Regions from separate parts of the Bacillus sp. CGMCC 1.60114 genome, predicted to be linked through region 3. Evidence: riboswitches for the same ligand, from Rfam matches in the RefSeq annotation. Region 3 holds a riboswitch; each other region holds the start of a gene.

Region 1 (10,247 bases), on a different contig from region 3:
TCCTGCGCACGGCATATCCTCTAATAGAAAATGCCCAGTTTCATTTCCAGCAATTAAATATTTATGCTCATCCATCAGTTGAAACAGGTGGACTTTACTATATTCAGCCACGATTTTCCCGCTTCGATTACTAATATACATTGTATTTGTAACACCTTTCTCTGTTTGCTTAGCAATCGATCCTCCAACAATATTTACACTATTTTGCTTACTCCACTTCGATAATAGTTGTTTCGTGTATTTCCCATCTGGATCAGCAATCTCAGCAAGTCGACCCAAGTCATAACCTGTCGTCCATAGCTCTGGTAATACAATAACATCTGGCATTTCTTTCATTGCTTCGTTTATTTTTTTCTCAGCGTGCTCTATATTTTTCTCTACATGACCAAAAGTGATATCCATTTGAATACAAGCAATTTTCATTGATTTCTCCCTACTCCCTTTTATTTTTTCCTTTACAAAAAGTTGGAAAGATTATATCATTTGTCACTATAATTGCAACAATTTTCAAAAAGAGGTGGAAAGTATGAAACATTTTCAACCTTCTGAGATACTAACATCATTACCAACACAATTTTTTGCTACGCTTGTCGCAAAAGTCAACAAAGCCGTGCAAGCTGGTCATGATGTTATTAACTTAGGACAAGGAAATCCAGATCAGCCAACGCCAACGCATATCATAACAGCACTACAGCGTGCAGCAGAACAACCCATTCATCATAAATATCCGCCATTTCGCGGACACGAAAGCTTAAAAGAAGCTGTCGCTACGTTCTATGAGCGTGAATACGGTGTACAGTTAAATCCAAAAACCGAAGTAGCTGTTTTATTTGGCGGAAAAGCCGGGTTAGTTGAACTACCGCTTTGTTTTACAAATCCAGGCGATACAATTCTCGTTCCTGATCCTGGTTATCCAGATTATTTATCAGGTGTTGCCTTAGCGAAAACAAAGTTTTCAACAATGCCATTATTAGCAGAAAATCGATTTTTACCTGATTATACAAAGATTGATAAACAAACTGCTGAACAAGCAAAATTAATGTTTTTAAACTATCCGAACAATCCAACAGGAGCCATTGCAACAACAGAATTCTTTAAGGAAACTATATCATTTGCAAACAAACATGACATTTTAGTTTGTCATGATTTCGCGTATGGTGCCATTGGTTTTGATGCTAAAAAGCCAATTAGTTTCTTACAAGTTGATGGAGCAAAAGATGTTGGCATTGAAATTTATACGTTATCAAAAACATATAATATGGCGGGATGGCGCATTGCATTTGCCGTTGGGAATGCAAGTGTTATTGAAACAATAAACGTATTACAAGATCATATGTACGTCAGTATCTTTGGTGCCGTACAAGAAGCTGCTTGCAATGCGTTATTAAGTTCGCAAACTTGTGTAGATGAACTAGTAGAACGCTATGAATCTCGAAGAAATGCTTTCATTACAGCATGCCGTTCTATCGGCTGGAATGTTGCTGCACCACAAGGATCTTTTTTCGCGTGGCTTCCCGTTCCAGATGGATATACTTCAGAACAATTTGCTGATGTATTATTACAGCAAGCACACGTCGCGGTCGCTCCAGGCATCGGCTTTGGTGAAAACGGTGAAGGCTATATTCGCGTCGGCTTATTACATACAGAGGAACGCCTTCAGGAAGCAGTTCATAGAATTGATCAATTAAAAATTTTCAAAAAAACATTGACAACATAAAAATTCTCTGTCAGAATTCAGTTATCAAAAATATTAAAACATTTCCGAATACTTCTTATCAAGAGCAGGTGGAGGGACGAGCCCGATGAAACCCGGCAACCGATCTACATTTTGTAGGCACGGTGCTAATTCTCGCAGCATTAAGCTGACAGATAAGGAGCTGGTTGTAAAAAAACCTCTCCTTAGCTGAGAGGTTTTTTTTATTCAACTAGGAGGTTATGAAAATGAGCGGAATAACAGCGACATATTTAATTCATGATGATTCTCAAAATTTAATTCAAAAGGCAGAGCAAATCGCCCTCGGCTTAACAGTTGGTTCATGGACACACTTACCACACTTACTACAAGAACAATTAAAACAGCATAAAGGTTCAGTCATTAGTGTAGAAGAATTAGAAGACGATGAAAAAATAAATATATACCTTGATAAAAAAGTAAAACGCGGTCTTATTAAAATTCATTATCCATCTGCTAATTTTAGCAATGACTTACCAGCGATTTTTACAACTGTTTTCGGAAAATTATCACTGGATGGAGAAATTAAATTAATTGATTTGACATTTTCTGATGATCTAAAAGAACGCTTCTCAGGTCCTAAATTCGGTATCGATGGAATACGAAACAATTTAAATGTCCACGACCGCCCACTTCTTATGAGTATTTTCAAAGGGATGATTGGCCGTAATATCGGTTATTTAAAAACACAGCTTCGCGATCAAGCAAGCGGCGGTGTAGACATTGTAAAAGATGATGAAATTTTATTTGATAATCCGTTAACACCACTGTCAGAACGTATTCGAGCTGGAAAAGAAGTATTACAATCTGTATACGAAACATATGGTCATAAGACGTTATATGCTGTTAATTTATCTGGACGTACTTATGATTTAAAAGAAAAAGCAAAACAAGCAGTTACAGCTGGGGCTGATATATTACTCTTCAATGTATTTGCTTATGGACTTGATGTTTTACAAGCATTAGCTGAAGACGATGATATTTCTACCCCAATCATGGCACATCCAGCAGTAAGCGGTACTTACATAGCATCTGAATTATACGGATTTTCCTCATCCTTGTTACTTGGCAAGTTACTTCGCTATGCAGGTGCAGATTTCTCACTATTTCCATCACCTTATGGAACTGTCGCTTTAAAAAAAGAAGAGGCACTTTATTTATCAAAAGCGCTTACAGATGAAAATGAACCATTTAAACGCAGCTTTCCAGTTCCATCTGCTGGGATTCATCCAGGACTTGTTCCTCTTCTTATCCGTGATTTTGGTGGACAATGTGTTATTAATGCTGGTGGCGGTATTCACGGACACCCTTCTGGCGCACAGGGAGGCGGAAAAGCGTTTCGATCTGCCATCGATGCAACGCTAACAAACACGCCTCTTCATGAGGTTAATGATCCTAATTTACAAGCCGCCTTGCGTTTATGGGGCAATCCTTCTGGAGAGGTGAAGGCATGAGTATTCAAATTTTTTGCGATTTCGATGGCACAATTACAAATAACGATAATATTGTTGCCATTATGGAAAAGTTTGCACCGCCAGAAGCGGAAACAATTAAACAAAAAATTTTATCACAAGAACTTTCTATTCAAGAAGGTGTTGGAAAACTTTTTTCTCTATTACCTACAAGTCTACAAAATCAGATTATAGCTTTCATTAAAGAAACCGCAGTTATTCGTACTGGTTTTATAGAATTTGTACAGTTTTTACGAGGGAATAATATACCACTTTATATCATATCAGGAGGAATGGACTTTTTTGTTTATCCTCTTCTCGAAGGACTTGTTGATTTTGAGCAAATTTACTGTAATACAACTGATTTTTCTAATGAAACAATTCAAGTAAATTGGCCACATCTGTGTGATGAACATTGTGAAAATGAATGTGGTCTTTGTAAATCAACGCTTATTCGCAATTTAAGTTCACAGAGTAATTTTAAAATTGTAATTGGTGATTCTATTACAGATTTACAAGCCGCAAAACTTGCTGATAAAGTGTTTGCTCGTGACTTTCTTATTACAAAATGTAAAGAACATCACATTACTTATACACCGTTTGAAACATTTCACGATATACAAAGCGAAGTGAAGCAATTGTTGGAGGTGATAAAGTGAAACAACTATTTCGTCAATGGCAAGAACTGAGTGAACTAAAAAAAGAATTAACTGATCGGAATTGGTTTCCAGCAACAAGTGGAAATATCTCAATAAAAGTGAGTGACAATCCCCTTACCTTTCTCATTACAGCAAGCGGAAGAGATAAAACAAAAACAACACCCGACGATTTTCTGTTAGTCGATCAAAATGGAAACCCTGTTTTAGAAACAGATTTACGCCCTTCTGCAGAAACATTGTTGCATACTCACATTTATAATCATACAAACGCTGCATGCGTCTTACACGTCCATACAACCGATAATAATGTAATTACAAACGTATACGACAAAGAAGTTGTGCTTTGTAATCAAGAAATTATTAAAGCACTCAATATTTGGGAAGAAGGCGCCTCCATTCGAATTCCGATTATTGAAAATTACGCTCATATTCCAACGTTAGGTGAGAGCTTTCGCAATCATATTTACGAAGATGCAGGAGCTGTTTTAATTCGCAATCACGGTATTACAGTATGGGGAAAAGATAGCTTTGATACAAAAAAGAGATTAGAAGCATACGAGTTTTTATTCCAATTTCATATTAAACTGTTATCAATTAAAGGAGGCGTTCAAAATGGCGCAAATTCGTATTCATGAAGTTAATACTCGTATTGAAAAAGAAATAGAAGTACAACAGTTTTTACAAACTGAAGGTGTTTTGTATGAGAAATGGGATATCACAAAACTTCCTGCTCATTTACAAGAAAACTATGCATTAACTGATGAAAGTAAGAAAGAAATTTTAGCTGTGTTCGCGGAAGAAGTTGCTGATGTTTCTAGACGACGCGGCTATCAAACAAGCGATGTTATCTCACTTTCTCATGCAACACCGAATCTAGATGAATTGTTAGTAAACTTTAAACAAGAGCACCATCATATTGATGATGAGGTTCGCTTTATTGTTAGCGGGCATGGCATTTTTGCTATTCAAGGAAAAGACGGTCGTTTCTTTGATGTTGAACTTGAACCAGGCGATTTAATTTCGGTTCCTGAAAACACGAGACATTACTTTACGCTTCAAAATGATCGTCAAGTTGTCGCAATTCGTATTTTTGTGACAACTGAAGGTTGGGTTCCTATTTACTAAGGTAGTACGTTGAATAAAAGGAATGGATTCCCCTTTTTCTTCCTTTTATTCACTCTACATATATACATCCTCCTATGGTCAGGTTTATCTCTATTCAGGAGATAAACCTGCATTTTTTGTTGAATAATTTTTTACAATTTTATGAACATTTTGTGAATTTTTTCTGAATATTCTGTTTAAAATGTGTTATAATACAAATAATAGAAAAAACAAGTGGAATTGTAAAAAGGAGGAAGGGAATACATGGAGTTAATTTTAGCCATTCTTTTCGGTGTCGTTTGCGGGTTTATACCTGCTGTTGTGGGAGCTACTATGGAGGAATTAGAAGTTGGCATGATTGGTTTTGTTGCATCTTCTGTAAGCGCTTTATTTTTCGGTTTATATGGTGCAATTCCTGTTAGTATACTGTTCGCACTATATATACTACGTCATTCTCGCACAAAGCGATTTACTCGAACTAGAATGGCTGAAGTCATTCCCTTTCCAATTGAAAAAGCACGCCGGGCATCAGGCCTTTCCTAAATAAAAAAGTCCTCATATGAGGACTTTTTTATTTATTTTCTTCTAAAAATTGAAATAGTTCCTGTAAATGAAGTGCATCCTCTCCATAACTGACTGAAACGTAAAATTTCCCGTCTACTTCTGCTTCCATATATAAATCAATGAGATCACGTTCGTACTTTAACGCTAAATAAAATTCCATCTCTTCTAGCATTTCTTTCGTTGTTCGAATGACATAACGACCTGTTTCATCTCTACCATATTCAAATACGGGTTCAAAATTATATTTCTTTTTAAACGCAGCCAGTTGCTTATCATGAATATTAATCGTTTTTGTGCGCTGTACCGTATCAATGATATTATCAAATTTTTCTAAACCCATACATTCACTCCTTTATGTATTGTTTATATAATGCCTGTGTTCCACTATTTTCTTCACCGTCTTGCATCAATTGTTCATATAATTCTCGTGCAAGAGCTAAGCCCGGTGCAGATAATCCTAGCTGTTCTGCTTCTGCTAACGCAATTTTCATATCCTTAATAAAATGTTTCACATAAAACCCTGGTTCAAAGTTACCTTGTAACATACGAGGTGCTAAATTACTTAATGACCAGCTACCTGCTGCACCAGTAGAAATGCTTTGTAACACTTTTTCTGGATGTAAACCTGCCTTTTTAGCATAAGCAAGCGCTTCACATACACCAAGCATATTAGATGCAATCGCAATTTGATTGCACATTTTTGTATGTTGGCCACTACCTGCATTTCCTTGCAACATAATGTTTGTACCTAATAGTTCAAATAACGGCAAGCATGCTTCATATACTTCTTCATCCCCACCGATCATAATCGCAAGGCGCCCTTCTTTTGCTCCGATATCTCCTCCCGATACCGGGGCATCTAACACATGAATTCCCTTGCTCTTCCCTTCTTCATAAATACGTTTTGCAAGAGTCGGTGTTGATGTTGTAAAGTCAATCGTAATCGTCCCTCGCTTGGCATGAGTAAGAATCCCCTCTGCACCAAAGTATACTTCTTCCACATCATGTGGATAACCAACCATAGTCATTACAGCATCTACTTTTTTTGCAATTTCCATAGGAGAATCACACCAATTCGCACCTTCTTCAATCAAAGCTGCTGTTTTTTCTTTTGTACGATTATATACATAAACAATATAACCAGCTTTTAATAAATGACGCACCATACTTTTTCCCATAACACCTGTACCAACAAAACCAATAGAAGCCGGTGGCAATATTTGCTTCATCTTCTCATCCCCTTTTCTCTAATAAATCACTCACAAGTTTACGAAACTCATTATTAAATCCATCATCAATTCCATTTTGCACATTTGAAAACGCAATGACAAATAATTGTTTATCCCAATTAAGATTGTTAAATGTATTCCATCCCGGAAGCACACCATGATTATGATAATAATCTGGATATATATATAAACTAAATGCATATTTTTTTTCTGAGGATGGTGTTAACATTAATTTCAAACTTTCAGCAGAAATAAGCTTACCTGTCATAATTGCTTCATCTAGTTTTTTCATATCATTCACCGTTGTATACATCTCTCCGCATCCATATAACCAATTCATCGCTAATTTAGGCGCTAGTACAAGCTCATTCTCTTTCTTTTTATAGCCTTTTGAAAAATTCGCATCTCCTGTTGGTGTCTCTCCCATACCCGACTCTGTCATTCCTGCGGGAATAAAGATATGATTTGTAACATATTGTGCTAAGGATTGACCCGAGAGTTTTTCTACAATATAAGCTAGCACCATATAATTATAATCCGAATATAACCAGCCACTTCCAGGCTGAAAAGCAGTTGGCTGTCGTCCAAGCCAGGTCATTAAGCTAAGACGGGATGATGCATTAACTTTCCCTTTCCCATGTTCAGGGAGTCCTGATGTGTGTGTTAATAAATGATATAATGTAATATTTTTATTAGCAGGAAAAGACGGGATGTATGTATTCACGTTATCCTGTATATTTAACTTCCCTTGTTCTTGCAGCTGTAGAATTGATACCGCAACTGTCGTTTTCGTAATAGAACCAATTCGATATTTTGTTTGCGGTGTATTTTCAATTTGTTTTTGTACATCCGCATAACCATACCCTTTATTTAATATTGTGCGGCCTTGATACGAAACGAGAACTGAGCCATTAAATTGTTTGTCTTTTAAGTATTGTTCTAGTTTTTGTGCAACAGCAGTATAATCAATTTCTTTTTCTTTTTCTTTTTCTTTTTCTTTTTCTTTTTCTTTTTCTTTTTCTTTTATTGTATCAGTAGAGGATATTGTTTTTATTGACTTCGCTTCTTTTTTAGCAGGTACTTTAAAAAAGAAATAGCTTCCAACTAATAAAAGAGAAAGTAAAAAAATAATTGTACTCCATAACGTCTTCATTTCTAAAAATCCTCCATCGCATCCTAAATAATTATTCCCCCTTCCCCATTATCCGACAATAAAAAAAAATCGCAACAATTTGTTGCGAAAAAATGTTACATTTTTTCTTTTCTATATAAGCACACTTGATTTTTTCCTTTGTTCTTCGCTTCATATAATGCAACATCTGCTCGATGCATCAATATTTCTTTCGTAATTCCATTTTCGTATGCAGCAACACCAAAGCTCGCTGTAATCTTTGAAATTCCAGAAAAATTTTTTGTTTCGATAAAAAAACGAAGCGATTCTGCAATTTGAAATGCTTCTTTTTCTGTTGTATGAGCCAAAAAAAGAATAAATTCTTCTCCGCCCCACCTAGCAAAAACATGATGCGGCTGTAATTTTGCTGTCACAAGTTCCGCTAGTTGTACTAGTGCTAAATCTCCAAAATCATGACCATATGTGTCATTTACTTTTTTGAAATCATCAAGATCAAATAGAATAAGAGCAAATGATTGTCTCATCCGAGCAGCAGTTTCCCAACCTTCTGAAAATAGTCTTTGAAACTTCAACCGATTATAAATGTTTGTTAAGGAATCAATGGTTGCTAAGCGCTCTTGCTCTTTATATTCTTCTTCTAATTCTGTGATATCTGTACACGTAACGATGAATCTCGATAGATCATCTGGCAAAGGAGCAATACGTAACAAGAACACAGTTGCTTCTTCAGCGTCGTTATACATTTTTATTTTTCTTGATTGTGCTAAGCAATCGTCAATCCACATCATATCATTTTCTGCAATATAATACCCATTCTCCTCTACAAAATGTTCAGCAAAAGTCATGTGATGCTCATGATATGACATAAGATTTTCATATCCGAAAAAACGTAAAAAATTTGTATTGCAATCTATAATTTCATCATCTTCTAGAATAAATAACAAATCATTTTGAAAATCAAACATCATTTGAAGTAGCTCTTGTTGCAATATAACTTGTTTTAATAAGGACAACTCATACACACTCTTTTGCACTTCAGCAAGTATAGATTGAGGCGTAATTGGAGGTAACACAATGTTTCGTACTCCAAGTTTAATAAGGTCAACAATTTGAGCTGTAACTTGTTCACTCCATATAATGATAAAAGAAATATCTGAAGTAAATAATTCTTTTACAAATTCGATTTGAGAGGAGTGAGAAATATATATAATTACGATTTGTGGTTGAACTTTTTCAAACAATATTTTCCCTTCCTTAAAACTATGTGCTAAAAACAAGCACTTTGGCTTTAACGTTGCAACTGTATGTTCTTGATTATGACCTTCTTCAATATACAATACATTCATATCGAGATCCTGTAATACATTTTGAAAAACTGTATGTTCTAATAAAAAATGCAGAATGTTCACCACTAGGCTTTCACTCACTTCATTTATCCCATTCTTACAAGCTTAAGGATGCCCTTATAGAGTTCGTCACTTATAAGAACTTGATTTGTTCCACAAACCATCACATGGCAGTTTCACGTTATATAAACTTTTGAAGCCCTGTATCATCTTTTTATTGTATGACAACAATAAGTGAGACGTCTGTGCGAATATCTTCTGTTATTCATATCTTTTTTTAAACACTTGACAATAGAACTACATATATTATATCCTTTTACAGTATGAACTTACAAAATGTAAGTTAAGAACATTTTTATATTTAATTCATTTACAAATAGAAACAAAGCTTGGAGGAATTATAATGACACAGCAAGATTTCTTTACTGTTTTATACGACCGTACATCTAATCGTGCTTTCAATCCTGAAAAAAAAATTTCAAAAGAGGAACTATTTGATATTTTAAAGGCGGCTGGTCAAGCACCATCAGCATGGAATTTACAACACTGGAAATTCCTTGTATTCCAAGGAGAAGATGTACAACGTCGCTTACATCCAATTGCATATAACCAACAACAAATTCTTGATGCATCTGCAGTTGTCGCTATATTAGGTGACTTAGAAGCATATAAAAATGTTGATGCTGTATACAGTCCACTTGTAGAACAAGGACTTATGCAAGAAGAAGCAAAAAATCGTTTGGCACAAAACATTGAAGGTGCATATCAACGTGAACAATACCCACGTGATGCTGCATTCTCTAATGCATCTTTAGCAGCAATGCAACTTATGCTTGCAGCAAAAGCAACTGGTTGGGACACATGTGCAATTGGAGGTTTTAACCCGCAAGCATTAATGGAAGAGTTTAACGTGTCTTCTCGTTACCTTCCAATTATGTTAATTACAATTGGTGAATCTACATTAGAGGGGCACCCAGCGCCACGCATGAGCGTAGAACAAGTAACAGAATGGGCAAAATAAAATGAAACC
Region 2 (10,247 bases), on a different contig from region 3:
TGGCCTTGCACTCCCATCTGTAATGCGAAAATACATCTACCGTTAAATATTTACTTACCGCAAGACCAATTGAATCAAAGCCTGGCCCAAGGTTTGCTGTACTGGCAGGCACACGAATTGTAAACATGGGAGCCGCCTTCATCGCAGGACAGCTCCTTGAATGTGTTCAAACACAACCTTTTCATCATTTGGTAAAACAAGCGGCTGAATTTTTTTCGTATCAATTGCAATGTTAGGATCTTTTAAACCGTTTCCTGTTAAGACAGCGACGATTTTACTTCCTTTTGTTATTTCTCCTGTTTGTACTTGCTTATAAATACCAGCAAGCGACGCACAAGAAGCAGGCTCTGCAAAAATCCCTTCATACTTGGCAAGCCATTCATATGCTTGAAGAATTTCTGCATCTGTTACCTCATCAATTTTTCCATTTGAATCATGGGCAGCTGCAACGGCTTTATCCCAACTTGCAGGGTTACCGATGCGTATTGCAGTGGCAACTGTCTCAGGATCTTCAATTTTATATCCGCGTACAATCGCTGCTGCTCCTTCCGCTTCAAAACCGCGCATTTCCGGTAAACCCGTACCATGCTTTTCGTTATACTCTGTAAACCCTTTCCAGTATGCTGTAATATTGCCAGCATTCCCAACTGGAATGGCTAAAATATCAGGCGCTTTTCCAAGTGCATCACAAATTTCAAATGCCGCTGTTTTTTGCCCTTCAATACGGTACGGATTCACTGAATTTACAAGTGTAATAGGCGATAAGTCGCTTAGCTTCCGCACCATTTGCAGAGCATGGTCAAAGTTTCCGTCAATACTAATAATCTCAGCCCCGTACATCACTGCCTGAGCTAACTTACCATATGCAATTTTTCCATTTGGAATCATAACAATACAAGATAAACCTGCGCGCGCTGCATAAGCAGCTGCAGCCGCAGATGTATTTCCTGTTGAAGCGCAAATAACTGTTTTGCTGCCAGCTTCCTTTGCCTTCGCTACTGCCATAACCATCCCGCGATCTTTAAAGGAACCAGTCGGGTTTGCCCCTTCTACTTTCGCATAAACAGAAACACCCCATTTTTCTGAAAGGTTTTCTAATAAAACAAGTGGTGTATTTCCTTCTGATAACGAAAGGGCCGGCGTCTGATCAGTAATCGGTAAATATTCTTTATAAGCAGCAAGTAGTCCGTTCCACATTAGCGAGCATCTCCTTCAATACGGTAATTCGCTTTCACGCAATCCACTTCTTCATACGTCTCTAGCGTTTCTAAAATATACGCATAGTCTGCAAGGGATGCGCGGTGTGTAACGATAACAATCTCAGCTGCTCCTTTCTCTTGTAATGGCATTTGAATAATCTTTTCGAAGCTAACGCCGCGTTCAGAGAACAGAGATGTAATTTTTGCAAACACACCTACCTCATCTTTCACATAAAGGCGTAGAAACTTCTTCACATAAATTTCGTCTTCCTCTTTTAACACTTTCTCATATTGCGGAGTCACAGCACTATTCCCTGTTACACCGAGACGTACATTTTTCATAACCGCAACTAAGTCAGATACAACAGCTGTTGCTGTTGGTAAGCTTCCTGCACCTGGTCCGTAAAACATTGTTTCTCCTACCGCTTCACCGTATACATATACGGCATTATATTCATTTTGAACAGCTGCAAGCGGGTGCGCATTTGGCAGCAGCGTTGGTTCTACTGTCACCTCTAATTTTTCACCATCACGCTTCGCTACGCCGATTAACTTAATTGTATAACCTAAGCTCTTACTATATGTAATATCCTCTTCCGTAATGGATGTAATCCCTTTTACATTCACATCATGAAGTTCTACATTTGTAGAAAAGCCTAGTGTTGCTAAGATCGTCATCTTTCGTGCCGCATCTAGCCCTTCAACGTCTGATGTTGGATCTGCCTCTGCAAATCCAAGTTGCTGCGCTTCATTTAACACGTCTTCGTATGCTCTCCCTTCTTGAGACATTTTTGTCAAAATAAAATTCGTTGTCCCGTTCACAATTCCCATCATTTTCGTAATTCGATCAGAAGAAAGACCTTCCACAATGCTTCGCAAAATTGGAATACCGCCTGCTACACTTGCTTCATAAAACAAATCAGCTTGATTTTCTTTTGCTACAGTAAGAAGTTCTGCACCGTGAAGTGCCATTAAATCTTTATTTGCTGTTACAACGTGCTTTCCGTTTTGCAGCGATTGTAAAATATATGCTTTCGCATCTTCTATACCGCCCATCACTTCAATAACAACGTCAACATCTGGGTTATTTATAATTTCATCTGGATTTTTCGTTAACAATGTAGGGGTTAATTGGACCTCACGCTCTTTTTCTATGTTTTGTACTAACACTTTTGCTACTTTGACAGGACAACCGATTTGATGCGCTAAACGATCTTGATGATCTTCAATAATACGCACCACACCGCTTCCTACAGTTCCAAGACCTAATAGGCCAACTCGAATTTCGTTCATAATACTGTCCACCCCTCTAAAAATTGTATTTAGGTGCCATTATATAAGGTAAAATTCAAAAAAACAATATATTTGGAACATTCCGAAAAATAAAAGGCACTCCTTGCAAAGAAAACGCTACCACGTGTTACATTTAGCTTCCTTTACAAAATATAAGGGGTTTCTTGATATACATAATAATTTAGCCAATTTGAAAATAGTAAATTCCCATGGCTACGCCATTTTACCAATGGCTTTTCCAATGGATTATCATGTCTAAAATAGTTTTTTGGAATAGCAATATCGAGCCCTCTTTGCCTATCACGCTCATATTCCTGCTTTAACGTCTCGCAGCTGTATTCACTATGTCCAAGAACAAAAATATGCTTTCCATCTTTATTCATAACGAGATGGACACCAGCTTCTTCAGATGTCGCTAACACATCAAGTTCCTGTACACTTTGAATATCAGATGCACGGACTTCTGTATGACGAGAATGCGGCGCAAAAAAGCTTTCATCAAAACCGCGTAACAACCTCACATGCTCCTGCTGCACTTCATGCTCAAATACACCAAACATCTTTTGCTGAAGCGGATATTTCGGAATACCGTAATGATAATACAATCCAGCTTGCGCGCCCCAGCAAATATGAAGCGTCGATGTAACATGTGCCTTTGAGTATTCCATAATTTGTTTCAACTCTTTCCAGTAATCTACCTCTTCGAAAGAAAGTGTTTCAACCGGAGCACCAGTAATAATCAATCCGTCAAATTTTTCTCCCTCAATATCACGAAATGTTTTATAGAAGCTTGTTAAATGTTCCTGCGCCACATTTCTTGAGGTATGAGATTCCATATGAAGTAGATGTACATCAAGCTGAAGCGGTGTATTTCCAATTAAACGAAGCAACTGCGTTTCTGTTTCTTGCTTTGTTGGCATTAAATTTAAAATAGCAATCTTCAAAGCACGGATATCTTGTGTTTCTGCTCGTTCTTTCGTCATCACGAAAATATTTTCATTTTGTAATACTTTACGAGCGGGTAAATCCTTAGCAATGATGATCGGCATACTGTTTTCCTCCAGAAAGGGCTTCTGCTAAATCAGTAATAATATCCGCTGCATCTTCAATACCAACCGATAATCGAATTAAGTCAGGCGTTACACCTGCCAAACGCTGCTGTTCTTCAGTAAGCTGACGGTGCGTTGTGCTTGCAGGATGAATCACACAAGTTCTTGCATCTGCCACATGTGTCACTAATGCTGCGAGCTTCACATTTGCAATAAACTCCTTAGCGGATTCAATACCGCCTTTTACTCCAAACGTTAAAACACCGCTCGCACCTTTCGGTAAATATTTTTGTGCCAATGCATAATTTTCATTACCTTGAAGTCCTGGATAATTGACCCACTCAACGCGTTCATGCTGAGATAGCCACTGTGCAACAGCTAGTGCATTTTGACTATGACGCTCCATACGAAGATGCAGTGTCTCTAAACCAATATTACTCATATACGCATTGAATGGACTCATACAATTTCCATAGTCTCTTAATAACTGCACACGAGCTTTCACAATATATGCCGCTTGCCCAAATTTTTGTACGTAACTCACACCATGATAACTTGGATCTGGTTCAACAAATTCAGGAAACTTACTCCAATCGAAATTACCGCCATCAATGACAATGCCGCCAAGTGAACTTGCATGGCCATCAATATATTTCGTTGTAGAATGAACGACAATGTTTGCACCATGTTCAAATGCATGACATAAATACGGCGTCGCTAACGTATTATCGACGATAAATGGCACCTCAAGCTCTTTTGCTGCATCGGAAAGCTCTTTAAAATTAAGAACATTCATCGCTGGATTTCCAAGCGATTCTGCATATACAAGCTTTGTTTTCTCATTTGCGAGAGCAACAATTTCATCAGCGGCTAAATTTGGATTAAAGAAGGTAACCTCAATGCCAAGCTTCCGCAGACTAACTGCAAATAAATTAAATGTACCGCCGTATACTGTTGATGAGCAAAGCAGGTGATCACCGCTGCCGCAAATGTTTAATACCGCTAACATAATTGCAGCTTGCCCAGATGCAGTTGCAACCGCACCAACTCCGCCTTCTAACTCTGTCAGTTTCTGCTCAAATGCCGCAAGCGTTGGGTTACCAATACGGGTATAAATATAACCTTCTGCCTCTAAATTAAAAAGAGCTGCTAAATCGTCAGATGTATCGTATTTATACGTTGTGCTTTGATAAAGCGGCAAAACACGCGGTTCACCATTTTTCGGTGCGTAGCCACCTTGCACACAAATTGTCCCTTTTCCCCTTGTATCGCTCATCTCTCAATCCCCTTTCTTTCTTAACATAAAAAAACTGCCTCTTTCCTAAATAAGAAAGAAGCAGTTTAGATAAACGCTCGACATGTAGCCTTTCTTATCGTTCAGGAAATACCTGCAGGATTTGGCACAATTCCGCTTTACGGCTGTTGCCAAGGTTTCATAGGGCCCGGTCCCTCCACCTATTCTTGATAAGACTTATGCAATTACCGTTGATTTTATAGCAAATATTTCCTAGTGTCAATTTGTTTTTCTGAATTTTCGCGAAAAATATATAAAATTTAATTGTTTATTCATAGAATTCAAATTATATAAAAATAACATTAATGTTCTATCGAAAGATAAAAATACGTTTTAAAAACTCCACTTACTATGTAAAATTAAAGAGTTACATTTCATTTTAGTAACCATCAAAGCACATACAAAAAAGCAATTCCACTTACAAATGTTTTACAGTTTCATAAAATAATAATGCTAATTTTTGTAATGTATCTTGAATAAGTAGTTCACTTAAAAAGATAATATGCGTATTGAATTAGTTATCCAACTATTTTTGTATTAGAATCTCTTACTTTTTCATAATAGAATATAACATAAAGGAGGCATAAAGAATGGCTATTAGGAGAGGCATGCACTATTTACTCATCATGTACGGTGTGTTTCTAGGTGCCCTAGTTGGTGCTACAGTCTGGTTATTTTTAGTTGTCACAAATGCTGCAATTCAGTTTATTTGGGGATATTTACCTAAAGAATTCGGATCACCACCTTATTACACAATTTGTGTAACAATAATTGGTGGTGTTCTTGTCGGACTGTTACAGAAGTACTTCGGTACATACCCGCGTTTAATGCCAGAGGTAATGGCTGAATATAAGAAAACAGGTAGGATTGAGTACCGTTTTGTGCATCAAGCTACGTTAACGGCTATTATTGTTTTAGTATTTGGCGCAAGCTTAGGACCGGAAGCAGCACTTGTTGGGATTATAGGTGGACTTTGTACATGGGTTGGTGATCGCTTTAAATTTACTTTAAAAGGAATGCACGAACTAACAGAATTTGGGATTGGCGCTGCTTTAAGTGTTATTTTTAATGCACCGCTATTCGGTTATTTAGCTCCAAGAGAACATGAGGATACGCAACTCACTGAAGCTTTTAGAGGGAAAAAGACTATTGTATATCTCGCTACTACTTTTGCTGGTTTTTCTGTATATTTATTGCTTAGTCAGCTTGATAATCGAGGATCTTTTATTGTTAATTTTGGAGAAGGATCTTTTACATTCCATGAATGGATTGCCTTTCTTCCCCTTATTTGTATAGGTGCTGGTGCGGGCTATTTTTATTTTCAAATAGAACATATATTAGAAAAAATAGTACATCCTTTTCAAGAATATAAACTAACATTAGCGATTATAGGTGGCATTCTTTTAGGGATTGCAGGAACTTTACTTCCGTATACACTGTTTTCAGGAGAACACCAATTAAAAGAATTAGTACATGAATGGACAGAATTATCATTTGGGATACTGTTTCTTTCAGGGATTTTAAAATTATGTATAACGGCAGTTTGTTTAAATACAGGTTGGCGTGGTGGACATATTTTTCCGATTATATTTGCTGGTTCAAGTATTGGATATGCTGTGGCTACTATCGTACCGTTGGATCCAGTTGCTTCAGTAGCTATCGTGACGACAGCCATTTCAAGCTATGCAATACGAAAACCGCTCGCTATTACAGTATTATTACTTATGTTCTTCCCAATTAATTTATTGTTACCAATGATTGGAGCTGCAATCATCGGTAATGCATTTCCACTTCCAAATCATAATAAGGATGAACAAGAAGAACTAGCACAAAGATAAAATAGTAAAATAAAGTGAAACTCCCAGCAATAGGGGTTTTTCTTCATACCTAGATAATGAAAACTCCGCTCAAAAGCAGCGGGATAAAAAACAGTACCAGCACTTTTACAGTGCTGGTACTACTCTATTAAGTGATTGTTGTTTTGTTAATTAGAACGCACTTGCTACATATTTAACAGCTATTTCCACTTCAGCTACTATCCCTTCAGAATATACACCGCCACGTGCATTTAATAATACAATTTTCTTAAAACATAAGCTGTCTCCTACATATAATATTTTCATTCCTCATTTTATCAAATTGAATCTATTCTAAAATATGCGGGTAACTTTTTCACTTTGTACTTACTCATAACATTGATATAATGGATAAAAATGTAGTTTTCATTATATCACTTGAGGGGGCTTTCACAATGACATTAAACAAAGCACTTACAATCGCCGGTTCTGACACAAGCGGCGGCGCTGGCATGCAAGCAGACTTAAAAACGTTCCAAGAGCTTGGTGTATATGGTATGACAGCTCTTACAACAATCGTAACAATGGATCCGCATAACGGATGGGCACATAATGTATTCTCAATTCCAGCATCTACATTAAAGCCACAATTAGAAACAACTATCGAGGGCGTTGGTGTTGACGCATTAAAAACAGGTATGCTTGGATCTGTTGAAATCATTGAACTTGTTGCTGAAACAATTGAGAAACATAATCTACAAAACGTAGTCGTAGACCCTGTTATGGTATGTAAAGGGGCAGACGAAGCACTTCACCCAGAAACGAACGAATGCTTACGCGATGCGCTCGTTCCAAAAGCATTGATTGTAACACCAAATTTATTTGAAGCGTACCAACTAAGCGGTGTAAAAATTAATTCACTTGAAGATATGAAGCAAGCCGCTGAAAAAATCCACGCTTTAGGTACAAAATATGTACTGATTAAAGGTGGCAGCAAGCTAGGAACAGAAAAAGCAATCGATTTATTATACGACGGAGAAACATTTGAAATTTTAGAATCTGAAAAAGTTGAAACAACATACACACACGGTGCAGGTTGTACATATGCTGCTGCAATTACAGCAGAGTTAGCAAAAGGAAAATCTGTAAAAGAAGCAGTACGAGTAGCAAAAGAATTTATTACAGCTGCAATTCGCCATTCCTTCAAATTAAATGAATATGTAGGACCAACACATCACGGTGCATATCGTAAATTTGGAGCTGGAAAAGAACTTGTATAAAGTGAAACTTCCATAAGTGGAGGGGCTTCATCTCTCACTGATAGTTAAGTGAATCAATCAGGGTCCTACCGCTCAAAAGTAGCAGGATTAGAACCAAAAAATAAAGTCGTCCTACGTGGCGACTTTATTTTTCATGAAACAGCACTCACTTGATTTCTTCCATTTCGTTTGGAAGAGTATAATGCATCATCTGCAAGTTGAATAAATTGTTGTGGTGAGTCTCCATAGATTGAAGCACCTACTGAAATTGTGATATTTAAACAAATACCATTTGGTAATCGAAACACATGCTTCTCTACAGCTACTCGAATTCTTTCCCCTATATCTACCGCATATTGTAATGTTGATTTTGGTAATAATAAAGCGAATTCCTCTCCGCCTTTTCGAAATACTAAGTGTGGAAATGGAGAACTATTCTTTAAAATTGCCCCTAATTGCTGTAAAACTTCATCACCGGCAGGATGTCCATACTTGTCATTTACATCCTTGAAATAATCAATATCTACCAGCAATAAACAAAGTGGATTTTTATTCTTTTTCTTATCCTCAATATTTCTATTCAATTCCGTATCAAATTTACGTACATTTCCTAATCCAGTTAAAGGATCCATTGTTGCATCCTGTTTCATCTTGCGAAACAATTCGTTTGACTGCAAAGCATAATGTGCACTTAAAAAAGTGATATATCCTGTCATAATACTAACAACTAAGTATAAACTTAGGACAAGAACATCTTTAAAAACAACATAAATTGCAATCGATGAAACTGTTAAGCAATAAACATGTAACCAAATCCACTTTTTGAAAACAGAAATACGAAACATTGAAATAATCGTGCAACCTATACCTGTGAACAAAACTACGTACACAGCTATTTGCGTCCCTATTGAATAGCTCGTTAACAATAAACGTACAATTAAAATAATGATGGAGGCTAATAAACTTGCAATAGGTCCCCCAATAATTGCAGCTAATATAACAGAAAGATATCTTAAATCTAGCACCACATCCTCAATGTGAACACCAAATTTCATAAGCAGAGCACCTAGAGTTCCCATTGCAATACCAACAAAACATTTGACTTCAAATGATAGCGGCTCTTTTAATGAAATATTTTTAAAAAGTTGAGCACCAACGAAAATAAAAGAAAGAATAATAGTTGTATTAACAAATAGATCATCTAGCATAAAAATATACCTGGCCTTTCTACAACTTGACAGTTCACATAAAACTTTCATCCCTATTCATTTTTAGTCCCCTTTTTCCTATTACTATTGTATATTATATTCCTATAATTCCCAAACTTTTCTTTATATGTTTCACGTGAAACTTTAGCATAAAAAAAGGAGCGAGATATCGCTCCTTTTTTACTATATTCTCTTTAACAACATCTAGAAACTTTACCGCCCTTCGCATTAAATCTTGCTTCTTGCGCTTCAGCAAAAAATTGTTTTCGAGATAATACAATTTCATTTGGATGGTGTTGTTTCATATGAGCAACATACTTCTCATAGCTAGGTACACCGACAAGCAAACTAATAAATTGTTGTCGATATCTCCACATGCTTATCATTATTTTAAGCATAATGCTGTACCTCGCTTTCATCGCGGGGAACATACGCCGCTTCTTTTAATGGAGTTGCTTTATTGTTCAATACTTGTATCCATAGTCTAATAGATGATATCAGTACCGCAATTACAACAAGCATGAAAATTCCACAAAGCGCCGCATCGATATAATCATTAAAAATAATTTGTTTCATTTGTGCCACGTTTTTCGCCGGTGCTAATAATTTTCCTTTATCTAGTGCACTTTGGAACACTTTTGCATGAGAGAGGAATCCAATTTTCGGATTTTCATGAAATAACTTTTGATAACCAGCTGTCATTGTAACAATCAGTAACCATGTTGTCGGAACAAGCGTCACCCAGACATATGCCTTTTTTCCCATTTTAAACAAAACAGTCGTTCCAAGTAATAATGCAATTCCAGCTAACATTTGATTTGCTATTCCAAAGAGCGGCCATAACGTATTGATACCGCCAAGTGGATCAATTACCCCTTGATATAAGAAATATCCCCATCCTAGTACACAAAGCGTTGTTGCAACGATATTAGAAAACATAGAATCTGTCTTTGCAAATGGTTTATAAACGTGCCCTAAAATATCTTGAATCATAAACCGACCAACACGTGTTCCGGCATCAATAGTTGTTAAGATGAAGAGCGCTTCAAACAAAATTGCAAAGTGATACCAAAATGCCATTAATGCTTTTCCGCCAATTACTTGAGAGAAAATATGAGCCATCCCAATCGCGAACGTCGGTGCCCCGCC
Region 3 (10,247 bases):
CTTTTCCTTGCAAATAAGTAAGAGCTCTCGCCATCACTTGCTCATCTGTCGAATCGATCATAATTGGCACCTTTAATACTTTCGTCACAGATTGCAGGAAATTCTCCATATCTTCTATTTCATCACGGTCTGGATCTGCCATGCAAATATCGATAATATGGGCATTTTTCTTTACTTGCGCCCTTGCTACTTCTGCTGCTTCTTCAAAATTCCCTTCTGCAACAAGACGTTTAAATTTCCGTGAACCAATTACATTCGTCCGCTCCCCAACGAATAGTGGACGCATTGCATCTTCATATTGCAACGCTTCGAGCCCACTAATTCCATGTCCTTTTCTTTCTTGCTTCACACGCGGCTGAAATGATAACAATGCCTCTTTCATCGCACGAATATGTGCTGGCGTCGTTCCGCAACAACCACCAACAATGTTGACCCAACCTTCTTCTGCAAACTGCTTCACTTTATATGCAAGAGAATGCGGCGATTCATGATAATGACCATCTTCATCTGGGAGCCCAGCATTTGGATAACAAGAAATATAACACTCCGATAACTCTGCGAGTGAACGAATATGTTCTCTCATAAATTCTGGTCCTGTTGCGCAGTTTAGCCCTACTGATAATGGATTCATATGCTCTACCGATAAGTAAAATGCCTCAATTGTTTGTCCAGCTAACGTCGTTCCCATCGGTTCAATTGTTCCAGAAATCATAAGAGGAACTCTTTTATTTACTTCAACAAATGCCTTTTCGATTCCTAAACAGGCTGCTTTTACATTACGCATGTCCTGACTTGTTTCCACAAGTAACAAATCTACATCACCACGCAGTAACCCGCGCGCCTGTCTTGTATATGCCTCAATAAGCTCTTCAAACGTCACCCCACCCGTAACACTAATCGCTTTTGTCGTTGGGCCCATTGCGCCTGCCACATATACTTCTTTGCCGCTCTCTATTACAGCTTGTTTCGCTAATTGAGCTGCCTTTTCATTTAACTCCTCATCTAAGTGAGAGAGAGTATAATCACTTAGTACAATGTTCGTTGCACCAAATGTATTTGTTTCAATAATATCTGCTCCTGCTTCGATATACTCTTTATGAATATGTAAAATAACATCTGGGCGTGTTTTTACTAAATATTCATTACAGCCTTCATATTCTTCTCCGCCAAAATCTGCAGCCGAAAGGTCTTCTTGTTGAATCATCGTCCCCATCGCACCATCTAAAATTAAAATTTCTTGCTGCAATCTTTCCTCGATTGGTCTCATACATTCATTCCTTCTTTCTGCTCTTTCTTCGCTTGAATATACTTAACAAGTGCTTCTGTCACTTCGTACTTTAAAAATGGTGTAATTAAATAAATACCATTAAATAATTCCATCGCAACATCAATTAACTCTTGAGATATACGAATTCCTTCTGCCACTGCTTCTTCTGATGTTCTATGCCCGTCCATACGCCTTCTCACTTCTTCTGGAAGAATTATACCCGGCACTTCAAAATGTAGAAAATCTGCATTTCGTTTACTTACAAGTGGCATAATACCAATAAAAATTGGCTGTTCGATATGCTTCGTTGCTTCATATACTTTTCGAATGACTGCCGCATCATAAATAGGCTGCGTTAAAAAATACTCAGCACCAGCTGTAATTTTTTTCTCCATTCGTTTTACAGCTGCTTCTATATGTCTTACATTCGGATTAAAAGCTCCGCCGACTGAAAAATGGGTAGCTACTCCAATTGTTTTCCCTAAAATAGAGCGCCCATTGTTCATTTCTTTAATCATTTTAATGAGCTCTACAGAGGAAAGATCATATACAGATGTTGCACCCGGAAAATCACCAACGCGGGCTGGATCTCCTGTTAATGCCAATACTTCCTCCATACCGAGCGCTGCTAATCCAAGTAAATGGGACTGCAGCCCGATCACATTATGATCACGGCACGTTAAATGAGTCAATACAGGAATATCATGTTTTGTTAATAACGCACCCATTGCCATATTTGATACACGAGGTGATGCTAAGGAGTTATCTGCTAACGTAATCGCATCTGCTCCCGCACGCTTCAACGCTTTTGCTCCTTCAAAAAACCTTTGTGTATCCAATGTTTTTGGCGGATCAAGTTCAACAATCACTGTTGTTTTTTTCCTCGCTTTTTCTGCTAATGTAATTCGATCCACTGTATTTACACGCTTCGTTTCTATTACTTCTGCACACTTTACAACTTCTTTAACTGTTACAGGACTCTTATTTTCAAGTGCTCGCTTCATCGCTTCGATATGGGCAGGGGTTGTACCGCAGCAACCACCAAGTAACCTAACTCCTTGCTTAATAAATTCCGGCGCCATCTCTTCAAAATAAGCAGGGCTTCCTTCATATACATAACGACCTTCTACATATTTTGGAAGACCGGCATTTGGATACGCAGATAAATAGCCATATTCAGGAATTGCAATCGTTTTAAAAGATTCAATCATATGAAGCGGTCCTAACTGACAATTTAATCCAACCACATTTGCACCGTACTCTATAAGACGCTTCAATACATCATCTACGTTATTTCCATTTTGAGTTGTACCAGCTGAGTGAAGAGCAAGCTGTGCAATAAGAGGAATATTTGTTTGCTTTCGTAATACTTTCACTGCATGAAGCAATTCAAATTCATCATAAAAGGTTTCTAATAATAGCCCATCAACATTTTCTTCTAGCAGGGCATTTGCTTGCTCTAAAAGCATAAATTCTCGTTCCATATCATTCGTTGTAACTGCTCCAATGTGTTTCATCCCACCAATTGTTCCAACAATTGCATTCTTTTCTGTCGCTGCTGCTTTTGCATGCCTTACAGCGGCACGATTAATTTTCCTTACGCGATCCTCTAATCCATACATGCGAAGTTTTCCTTCATTTGCTCCGTATGTATTTGTTTGAATGACATCTGCCCCAGCTGCAACATATTGTTTATGAATTGAAATAATCCGCTCCGGCTCAGATAAATTCAATTCTTCAAAGCAGCTTTGTAAACCATGAGAGTGCAACAATGTTCCCATTGCCCCGTCTCCAATGACAATTCCTCTTTGCAATAAATCTAGTAATTTCACATATCTCCCTCTCTTCCTTTCAATATAAAAACCCCCTCTTCTCAATGAAGAGGGGGACAGCATTTCATCCTCCTCTTATCATTCAGAACAATTTGTTCTGCAGGTCTTAGCACCGTCTCAAACATGTTGTTTGAAGGTTGCCGGGTTTCACAGGGCCTTTCCCTCCACCACTCTTGATAAGAGTTTCATTCTATTGTGAATGCCAAAGTAAACATCATCCGTTCACTCATTAACAATCTTTGTTAATTTTTTCATTAATTTAGCATGTTGAAATAATAAAGTCAACGAAAATAAAGAAAAATAAAATTATTCAAAATATAGTTGCGTTTCTTTCTGAATTTGTTGTAAAGTAAAAAACATAATAAAAAACTTTATATTTTACTTTCTTATCGAGAGAGGTCGAGGGACTGGCCCATTGACGCCTCAGCAACCATTAACAAATTTTTTATTTGTTAATAAGGTGCTAATTCCAGCAAATTCAGAACTGATTTGACAGATAAGAAGAAGACTATATTCGTCACATATGAGCCTTCTTCTTAGAAGGCTTTTTTATTTTGTATTAGGGAGGAATTCTATTATGTCTACAATTGAAACGAAGCTTGCCCAAATTGGAAATCGCAGTGAAACAACAACAGGAACAGTAAATCCCCCCGTTTACTTCTCCACTGCGTATCGTCACGAAGGAATTGGAAAGTCAACAGGGTTTGATTATTCCCGAACTGGAAACCCAACACGTCTTCTATTAGAGCGTGCAATCGCTGACTTAGAACAAGGCGAACAAGGCTATGCCTGTAGCTCAGGAATGGCGGCTGTTCTTCTTGTCCTTTCACTATTCCGGTCTGGTGACGAACTTATTGTATCTGAAGATTTATATGGCGGAACATATCGTTTATTTACAGAGCACGAACAAAAATGGGATGTTCGATGTAGATACGTAGATACACAGCATATACAAGAAATTGAAAAAGCAATTTCACCAAGGACAAAAGCAATTTTCATAGAAACACCAACAAATCCACTTATGCAAGTAACGGACATCGCAGCAGTTGCTACCATTGCAAAACGTCACAATTTACTTCTTATTGTTGATAACACATTCTACACACCATATTTACAACAGCCATTAACAAAAGGTGCTGATATTGTCCTGCATAGTGCTACAAAATATTTAGGTGGTCATAACGATGTATTAAGCGGACTTGTCGTTGCTAAAGGGGCAAAGTTATGCGAGGAACTCGCTCACTATCATAATGCATCTGGAGCTGTGTTAAGCCCATTTGATTCTTGGCTTTTAATACGCGGTATGAAAACATTAGCACTGCGTATGAAGCAGCATGAAGAAAACGCAAAAGCAATTGTTGCTTACTTACAGGGAGAAGAAACAATAACCGATGTTTTTTATCCAGGAAAAGGTGGGATGATCTCTTTTAAACTGCGAGAGGAAACGTGGATTGATCCATTCTTACAATCTCTTTCTCTTATTACGTTCGCAGAAAGTTTGGGCGGCGTAGAAAGCTTCATTACATACCCAGCAACACAAACGCATGCCGATATACCAGAAAAGATTCGCACTGCCCGCGGTGTTTGTAATCGTCTGCTCCGCTTCTCTGTAGGAATTGAGAATCAAGATGATTTAATTCAAGACTTACAGCAAGCACTCAAACAAGTAAAAGAAGGAGTGAGAATATGAGTTATTCCCTAGATACGCTTTTACTTCATAATCGTTTTAAACATGACAAACAAACAGGTGCTGTAAATGTTCCTGTTTATAATACATCTACATTTCATCAGTTTGATGTAGATGCATTTGGAAAATATGATTATAGTCGTTCGGGAAATCCAACGCGCGAAGCTCTTGAGGAAATGATTGCTTTACTAGAAGGTGGGAGCAAAGGGTTTGCCTTCTCATCTGGCATGGCTGCTATTTCAACAACTTTTCTTCTTTTATCACAAGGAGATCATGTCCTTATTTCTGAAGACGTATATGGAGGTACGTATCGAATTGTAACTGAAGTTCTCTCTCGTTACGGCGTTTCCTACACATTCGTTGACATGACAAATTTAGAAGAAGTAGAACGAAATATTCAGCCGAATACAAAAGTTTTTTATGTTGAGACACCATCAAATCCATTATTAAAAGTTACAGATATTAGAGCCGTTTGTGAGCTTGCAAAATCTGTTGGAGCGCTCACTTTTGTTGATAATACATTTTTAACACCGTTATTTCAAAAACCATTAGCTCTTGGGGCTGATATCGTTCTCCATAGTGCAACAAAATTTATTGCCGGTCATAGCGATGTTACCGCAGGGTTGGCAGTAGCAAAAGATGAAGAACTTGCAAAAAAAATTGGTTTTTTACAAAATTCTTTTGGTGCCATATTAGGACCGCAAGATTGTTCCCTCGTCCTTCGCGGCTTAAAAACATTAAGCGTTCGCTTAGAGCACTCTTCACGAAGCACTGAAAAAATCGCCTTTTATTTACAAAGACATCCAAAAATTAAAGATATCTATTATCCTGGATTACCGTCTCACGCCGGATATGAAACGCAGAACACTCAGGCAAAGTCAGCAGGAGCTGTCCTTTCCTTTACATTAGAATCTGAACATGCATTACGACAATTTCTAGCACATATTCAGCTTCCTGTATTTGCAGTTAGTTTAGGAGCAGTTGAATCGATTCTTTCGTATCCAGCCAAAATGTCACACGCTGCCATGCCACAAGAAGAACGTGAAAAACGAGGGATTTCAAATGCACTACTGCGTTTATCGGTTGGATTAGAAAACGTAGACGATTTAATTGCGGACTTTGAGCATGCACTTACGTATGTAGAAGAGGTCGTTATCTCTTAAAAAAGGTTAAATCTGGTCATGCATAGAAGCGATTTATAGGTAGAAAATAATTATAGACTCAAAACAAACACTTTCCGTTAGGAGAAATAAGAGAGCTAGATGAAGAAAATTCATCTAGCTTTAAATCTATTAAACGGATAATTTCATTAAAATTTGAGTTTCTTTAAACCCTAATCTTTTATATAATTCTTTCGCCGTATTCGATGCAAATACATTTAAACCTATTTCTTCATAACCCTTTAATTTTAATTCCTCAATTCCGTGCTGGATAAGCATCTTAGATAGTCCTTTTCCACGATATTCAGGTAAGACAAATATATCATAAATAAATCCATGGATTGCATCTGTAGAGTAATCTCTATTTTGACCAAGAAGAATCCATCCTTGTATTTGATCCTCTTCTTTGGCTACTAGATAATATCCCCCTTTTTCCAGTATAGCGGTAAACATTGCATATACCTTTTCTTCCGGAGGGTTAACTGTATTACCAGTACTTTCATATACCCCAGCTGCAGAATGCTTTAAAATAACGCTCACATCTTGATTATTAGCTTTTAGAATTGGAAGTGACATCATATTTTCTCTCCCATCACCAGTAAAATAAGTTTCCATAGAGATTTCCTTTTGATGTACCCATGTATTTTGCACCTCTACACATCGATTTTCATCGTATCGTAAGCAAATGTTATATTCATACCTTCTGTTCGCAATTCAGCTTCGATTTCTTTCAGTTCATCATATCCAAGGTTATCTACTTCTTCAATGTGCGTAATAATTGTATGTTTTGCTTGTAATTGCTTCGCTACTTCTAGTGTATCTTCAAGCGTCGCCTCGCGTATGCGTTCAATAAAAGTGCGATCTCTTATTTGCTCTTTCGTCCTCCAATCAAACTCGACGATTCCCATCGGCAAAATAGCTACATCTAAATTACCAATTAGATGAGCAGGTGGTTCCCATCTATATAATTCATCCATTGCAATCAATACTCGCTTTTCTTTTTCTTCTAATAAAAATGCATACACGTATTGTTCATGTAAACGAAACGGAGTAACTTTCACATTATTTTTTATGAAAGATTGTCCATCACGTAACACAATTAAATCAATCCATCCTTGCTGCTGCATAAATTGCAGATGATCCCATGATCCTAAAAATTGTTTCATATCTTCTGCTACTTGCTCTGGTACATACACAGTAGTAGCGCAAGATTTATTCGTTTCAAACGCCATCGTTTCCCAAATTCTCCTGCCCATCGTATGATCAGGATGCCAATGTGAGTAAATCCCAGCCTCTACTTTTGAAATGTTAGATCGCTCTAATTGCAATCGTATTTCCTCTGGTGTATCAATTAATAAATGAAGATCGTGAATAAAAACACTTGGACCCATTCTGCTATATGGTAAACCCTTTTCTCTAGCCTCTTTACTTACTTTTCTACAGCTACCTGGTCTTGGAGTTGGCGTAGCACCACCAGTTCCTAAAAATTCCATTCTCATGACTATCCCCTCTTTCATCCGTACTAATTTCTAGATTGATATATACGATTCCTTTTCTAATTATTCTAAAAATTTTATTTTATATTGTTGAAAGAAAAATAAAATATGGTAAAATTATGATATAAATGGAATTTTTTTTATTTAAGAACGAAAATATCTCTTATTTCAATTTACAAACTTTGATTTATCTCGTTGGAAAAACGTCCAAAATTATCTAATTTATTTACACCATGTTCTCTTTTCTTACAATTTCTTTACTTTAGAGCATTTTTTTTGCAACAACTGTTTTCTTTGCTTTAAAATTTTGTAATGTATATTATGGTATAACAGCACGCATGGAGGTGGAAAAGAATATGTTAGAAACCTTTCAAAAGGAATTAGAATTGTATGAAAACAATGCAGAATTATTGAAGGTACTTGCTCATCCAGTTCGTTTATGTATTGTAAAAGGATTGATTGAACGAGGACCAAGTAACGTTTCTACAATGTATACAGGTTTAAACATGCCCCAATCTACAATTTCTCAACATTTAGCAAAATTAAAAAGCGCTAAAATTGTTTCAAGTGAAAGAAAAGGGCTAGAAATTTACTACAAAGTAGAAAATGAAACGATTATTCAATTAGTTCGCGTATTACTAGGTTAAGGGTATTCAAATAAAAATAGGACGTATTGTATATTTTTGATCTCATATCTTTAATATAAATATATATCATGAGGGAAAATATAAAAATACTACATAATCCTAAACAAAACGTCGTATTAACCTACAAAACAAGCGCAGAGTTTTACTCTGCGCTTGTTTTATGAAAAAATATGTAGATAACGCTCTAGGTTTAAACACGGAATCCCTTTTTGCTGAATGACAACTTCAAAAGCATCTCCCATGCCACCTTGTAAAATCATTGAACGAATCGCTCGGTTTTTCTTTTGTTTATCAGAAAACGGATTACGATCTTGGTGATTTACAAGCTGTTCTAAAATACCTGCAGCTAGTAAAAATTCCCTTTGTTTCGTATGCCATACTGTTTGCAATCCATTCTCTTTTCCAACCGTCTTCAATACATCCCAATGAATATGAGTTGTTATATCCATCTCTCCTGGAAATTGAAGAGGATCCCGAATCATTTGATGCCTATAATAGCTTCGCATGCTTCCCTCACGATGAGCTGGATGCGCCCATTCTTCATTCGTATAACCATAATCTATCGTTATAAGCAATCCTTCCTGCAGCCAACTTGCCAGCTGTTTAACATAATCATTCATTTGTAACGGTACTTCAAATCGTTGTCCTTCATACAGTGAAATTTGATGTCTTTGCAAATACTTTATAATATTGTTACTATCCAACGGTCGCAATACTTCAACAAGTCTACCTTCACTGTTATACTTTACACGTACTTCATATAACATTCTTTCTCGTTTCTCTATCACTTCTACAGGAAACGCATCAAACAACTCATTTGAAAAAACAATTCCTGTAAAGGAAGCTCCTAGCTCCTCATAGGATGCATATTGCGAAACATTTGAAAAAGAAATAAGTTGTTGTTTCTGTAACTCTCTATGAAACGGACTCACCTCTATAATTGAGTATTGCATATTTTCAAACGTATCAGGAGATATCGTTTGCCACTCTTGTAACATGTCATACGCAAATCTTCCCGTTCCCCCACCAATTTCACATATATGCGGTGAAACAACTCCTGATTTCACAAGCTGAATAAAAAAACGAGCAAATGTTTTTGCATAAACAGAAGACACATTACTACTTGTAAAAAAATCTCCTTGCCTTCCGATTTTTTCACGTTCTTTCATATAATAGCCATTGTTTACGTCATATAATGCAAGGCTCATATATGTACTATAAGAAATAGACTGGTCTATTTCTTTTTTCATTGCTTGTTTTAGAACGTGTTCCATTCTCGTACCCCTTATTGTAAAAATGGATTATTTTCTTTTTCAAAACCAATTGTTGTTTCTGGGCCATGTCCACATAACACTTTTGTATCATCCGGCAGTACAAATAACTTCTCTTCAATACTCATGATTAATTCTTGGAAACTGCCTCCTGGTAAATCCGTACGACCAATGCTCATTTGAAATAAAACATCTCCGGAGAATACAGCATTTGCTTCTTTGCAATAGTACGAAATACTTCCTGGTGAATGACCTGGTGTTTCATACATATCAAATGAAAACGAACCAATTGTTAATACTCCTTCTTCCTCGATGATGTGGTCCGCAGGTTTTGCCGTAATACTACGATTCATCATAAAAATTTGCGAGCCATTACAAGTAGCATCTTCTAGCCAATCCGCTTCCTCTTGATGAACATAAACCGGAATTTGAAAAGCAGTACGTACTTCATCTACCGCACCAATGTGATCGAAATGTGCGTGTGTTAACAAAATAGCCAATGGCTTTAACTGTTGTTGTTTTACATAATTTACAAGCTTTTCCCCTTCACTACCTGGATCAAAAATAATACATTCTTTTTGATCATTACTTAAAATATACGCATTTGTTTGAAGTGGGCCTAACGGCATTTGAATCCAATTCACTCTTAATCTCCTCCAGTCATTACATTCATTTTCATCATACAACATTTTCTTCTCATAAGAAAAGAAACGATACCTCGACAACAATATAGAAAACATGTACAATAAAAATGAAAAAATATTACAAAAACTCAGACAAAAATGAGAGAGTAGAGGGGGATATGTATGGGTCTTGTTATTATTTTTGCGTTAGTCACTCTGGTAGGTGTATACTCTTCTCTTAAAACGTTGCGAGATAAGAACCTT

Evidence for each region. A riboswitch is a leader RNA that binds a small molecule or an ion and turns the genes downstream of it on or off. The one in region 3 is predicted to bind S-adenosylmethionine.
Region 1: another riboswitch for S-adenosylmethionine. It lies ahead of mtnW (2,3-diketo-5-methylthiopentyl-1-phosphate enolase); the one in region 3 lies ahead of ACFQZ1_RS03580 (methionine biosynthesis PLP-dependent protein).
Region 2: another riboswitch for S-adenosylmethionine. It lies ahead of ACFQZ1_RS01590 (bifunctional O-acetylhomoserine aminocarboxypropyltransferase/cysteine synthase); the one in region 3 lies ahead of ACFQZ1_RS03580 (methionine biosynthesis PLP-dependent protein).

The regions. Positions count from the first base shown of each region.
Region 1 covers NZ_JBHTHG010000117.1:94,187-104,433, reverse strand. Annotated here, with positions in the region: gene ACFQZ1_RS19095 (carbon-nitrogen family hydrolase) at 1-423, opposite strand, end outside; gene ACFQZ1_RS19090 (pyridoxal phosphate-dependent aminotransferase) at 527-1,717, shown strand; SAM riboswitch class I at 1,770-1,876, shown strand; gene mtnW (2,3-diketo-5-methylthiopentyl-1-phosphate enolase) at 1,942-3,186, shown strand; gene ACFQZ1_RS19080 (2-hydroxy-3-keto-5-methylthiopentenyl-1-phosphate phosphatase) at 3,183-3,842, shown strand; gene ACFQZ1_RS19075 (methylthioribulose 1-phosphate dehydratase) at 3,839-4,477, shown strand; gene ACFQZ1_RS19070 (1,2-dihydroxy-3-keto-5-methylthiopentene dioxygenase) at 4,455-4,967, shown strand; gene ACFQZ1_RS19065 (hypothetical protein) at 5,211-5,489, shown strand; gene ACFQZ1_RS19060 (DUF3909 family protein) at 5,518-5,850, opposite strand; gene ACFQZ1_RS19055 (NAD(P)-dependent oxidoreductase) at 5,855-6,739, opposite strand; gene ACFQZ1_RS19050 (serine hydrolase domain-containing protein) at 6,744-7,892, opposite strand; gene ACFQZ1_RS19045 (GGDEF domain-containing protein) at 7,988-9,280, opposite strand; gene ACFQZ1_RS19040 (nitroreductase family protein) at 9,621-10,238, shown strand.
Region 2 covers NZ_JBHTHG010000004.1:78,788-89,034, reverse strand. Annotated here, with positions in the region: gene thrB (homoserine kinase) at 1-142, opposite strand, end outside; gene thrC (threonine synthase) at 139-1,197, opposite strand; gene ACFQZ1_RS01600 (homoserine dehydrogenase) at 1,197-2,492, opposite strand; gene metA (homoserine O-acetyltransferase MetA) at 2,636-3,541, opposite strand; gene ACFQZ1_RS01590 (bifunctional O-acetylhomoserine aminocarboxypropyltransferase/cysteine synthase) at 3,522-4,817, opposite strand; SAM riboswitch class I at 4,909-5,012, opposite strand; gene ACFQZ1_RS01585 (chloride channel protein) at 5,426-6,673, shown strand; partial or broken gene ACFQZ1_RS01580 (FMN-dependent NADH-azoreductase) at 6,833-6,922, opposite strand; gene pdxK (pyridoxine/pyridoxal/pyridoxamine kinase) at 7,087-7,911, shown strand; gene ACFQZ1_RS01570 (diguanylate cyclase) at 8,043-9,098, opposite strand; gene ACFQZ1_RS01565 (YbdD/YjiX family protein) at 9,293-9,496, opposite strand; gene ACFQZ1_RS01560 (carbon starvation CstA family protein) at 9,489-10,247, opposite strand, start outside.
Region 3 covers NZ_JBHTHG010000007.1:81,367-91,613, forward strand. Annotated here, with positions in the region: gene metH (methionine synthase) at 1-1,267, opposite strand, end outside; gene ACFQZ1_RS03575 (bifunctional homocysteine S-methyltransferase/methylenetetrahydrofolate reductase) at 1,264-3,099, opposite strand; SAM riboswitch class I at 3,172-3,282, opposite strand; SAM riboswitch class I at 3,483-3,602, shown strand; gene ACFQZ1_RS03580 (methionine biosynthesis PLP-dependent protein) at 3,677-4,789, shown strand; gene metC (cystathionine beta-lyase) at 4,786-5,949, shown strand; gene ACFQZ1_RS03590 (GNAT family N-acetyltransferase) at 6,079-6,561, opposite strand; gene ACFQZ1_RS03595 (MBL fold metallo-hydrolase) at 6,600-7,445, opposite strand; gene ACFQZ1_RS03600 (ArsR/SmtB family transcription factor) at 7,799-8,089, shown strand; gene ACFQZ1_RS03605 (class I SAM-dependent methyltransferase) at 8,248-9,363, opposite strand; gene ACFQZ1_RS03610 (MBL fold metallo-hydrolase) at 9,375-10,004, opposite strand; gene ACFQZ1_RS03615 (DUF2759 domain-containing protein) at 10,167-10,247, shown strand, end outside.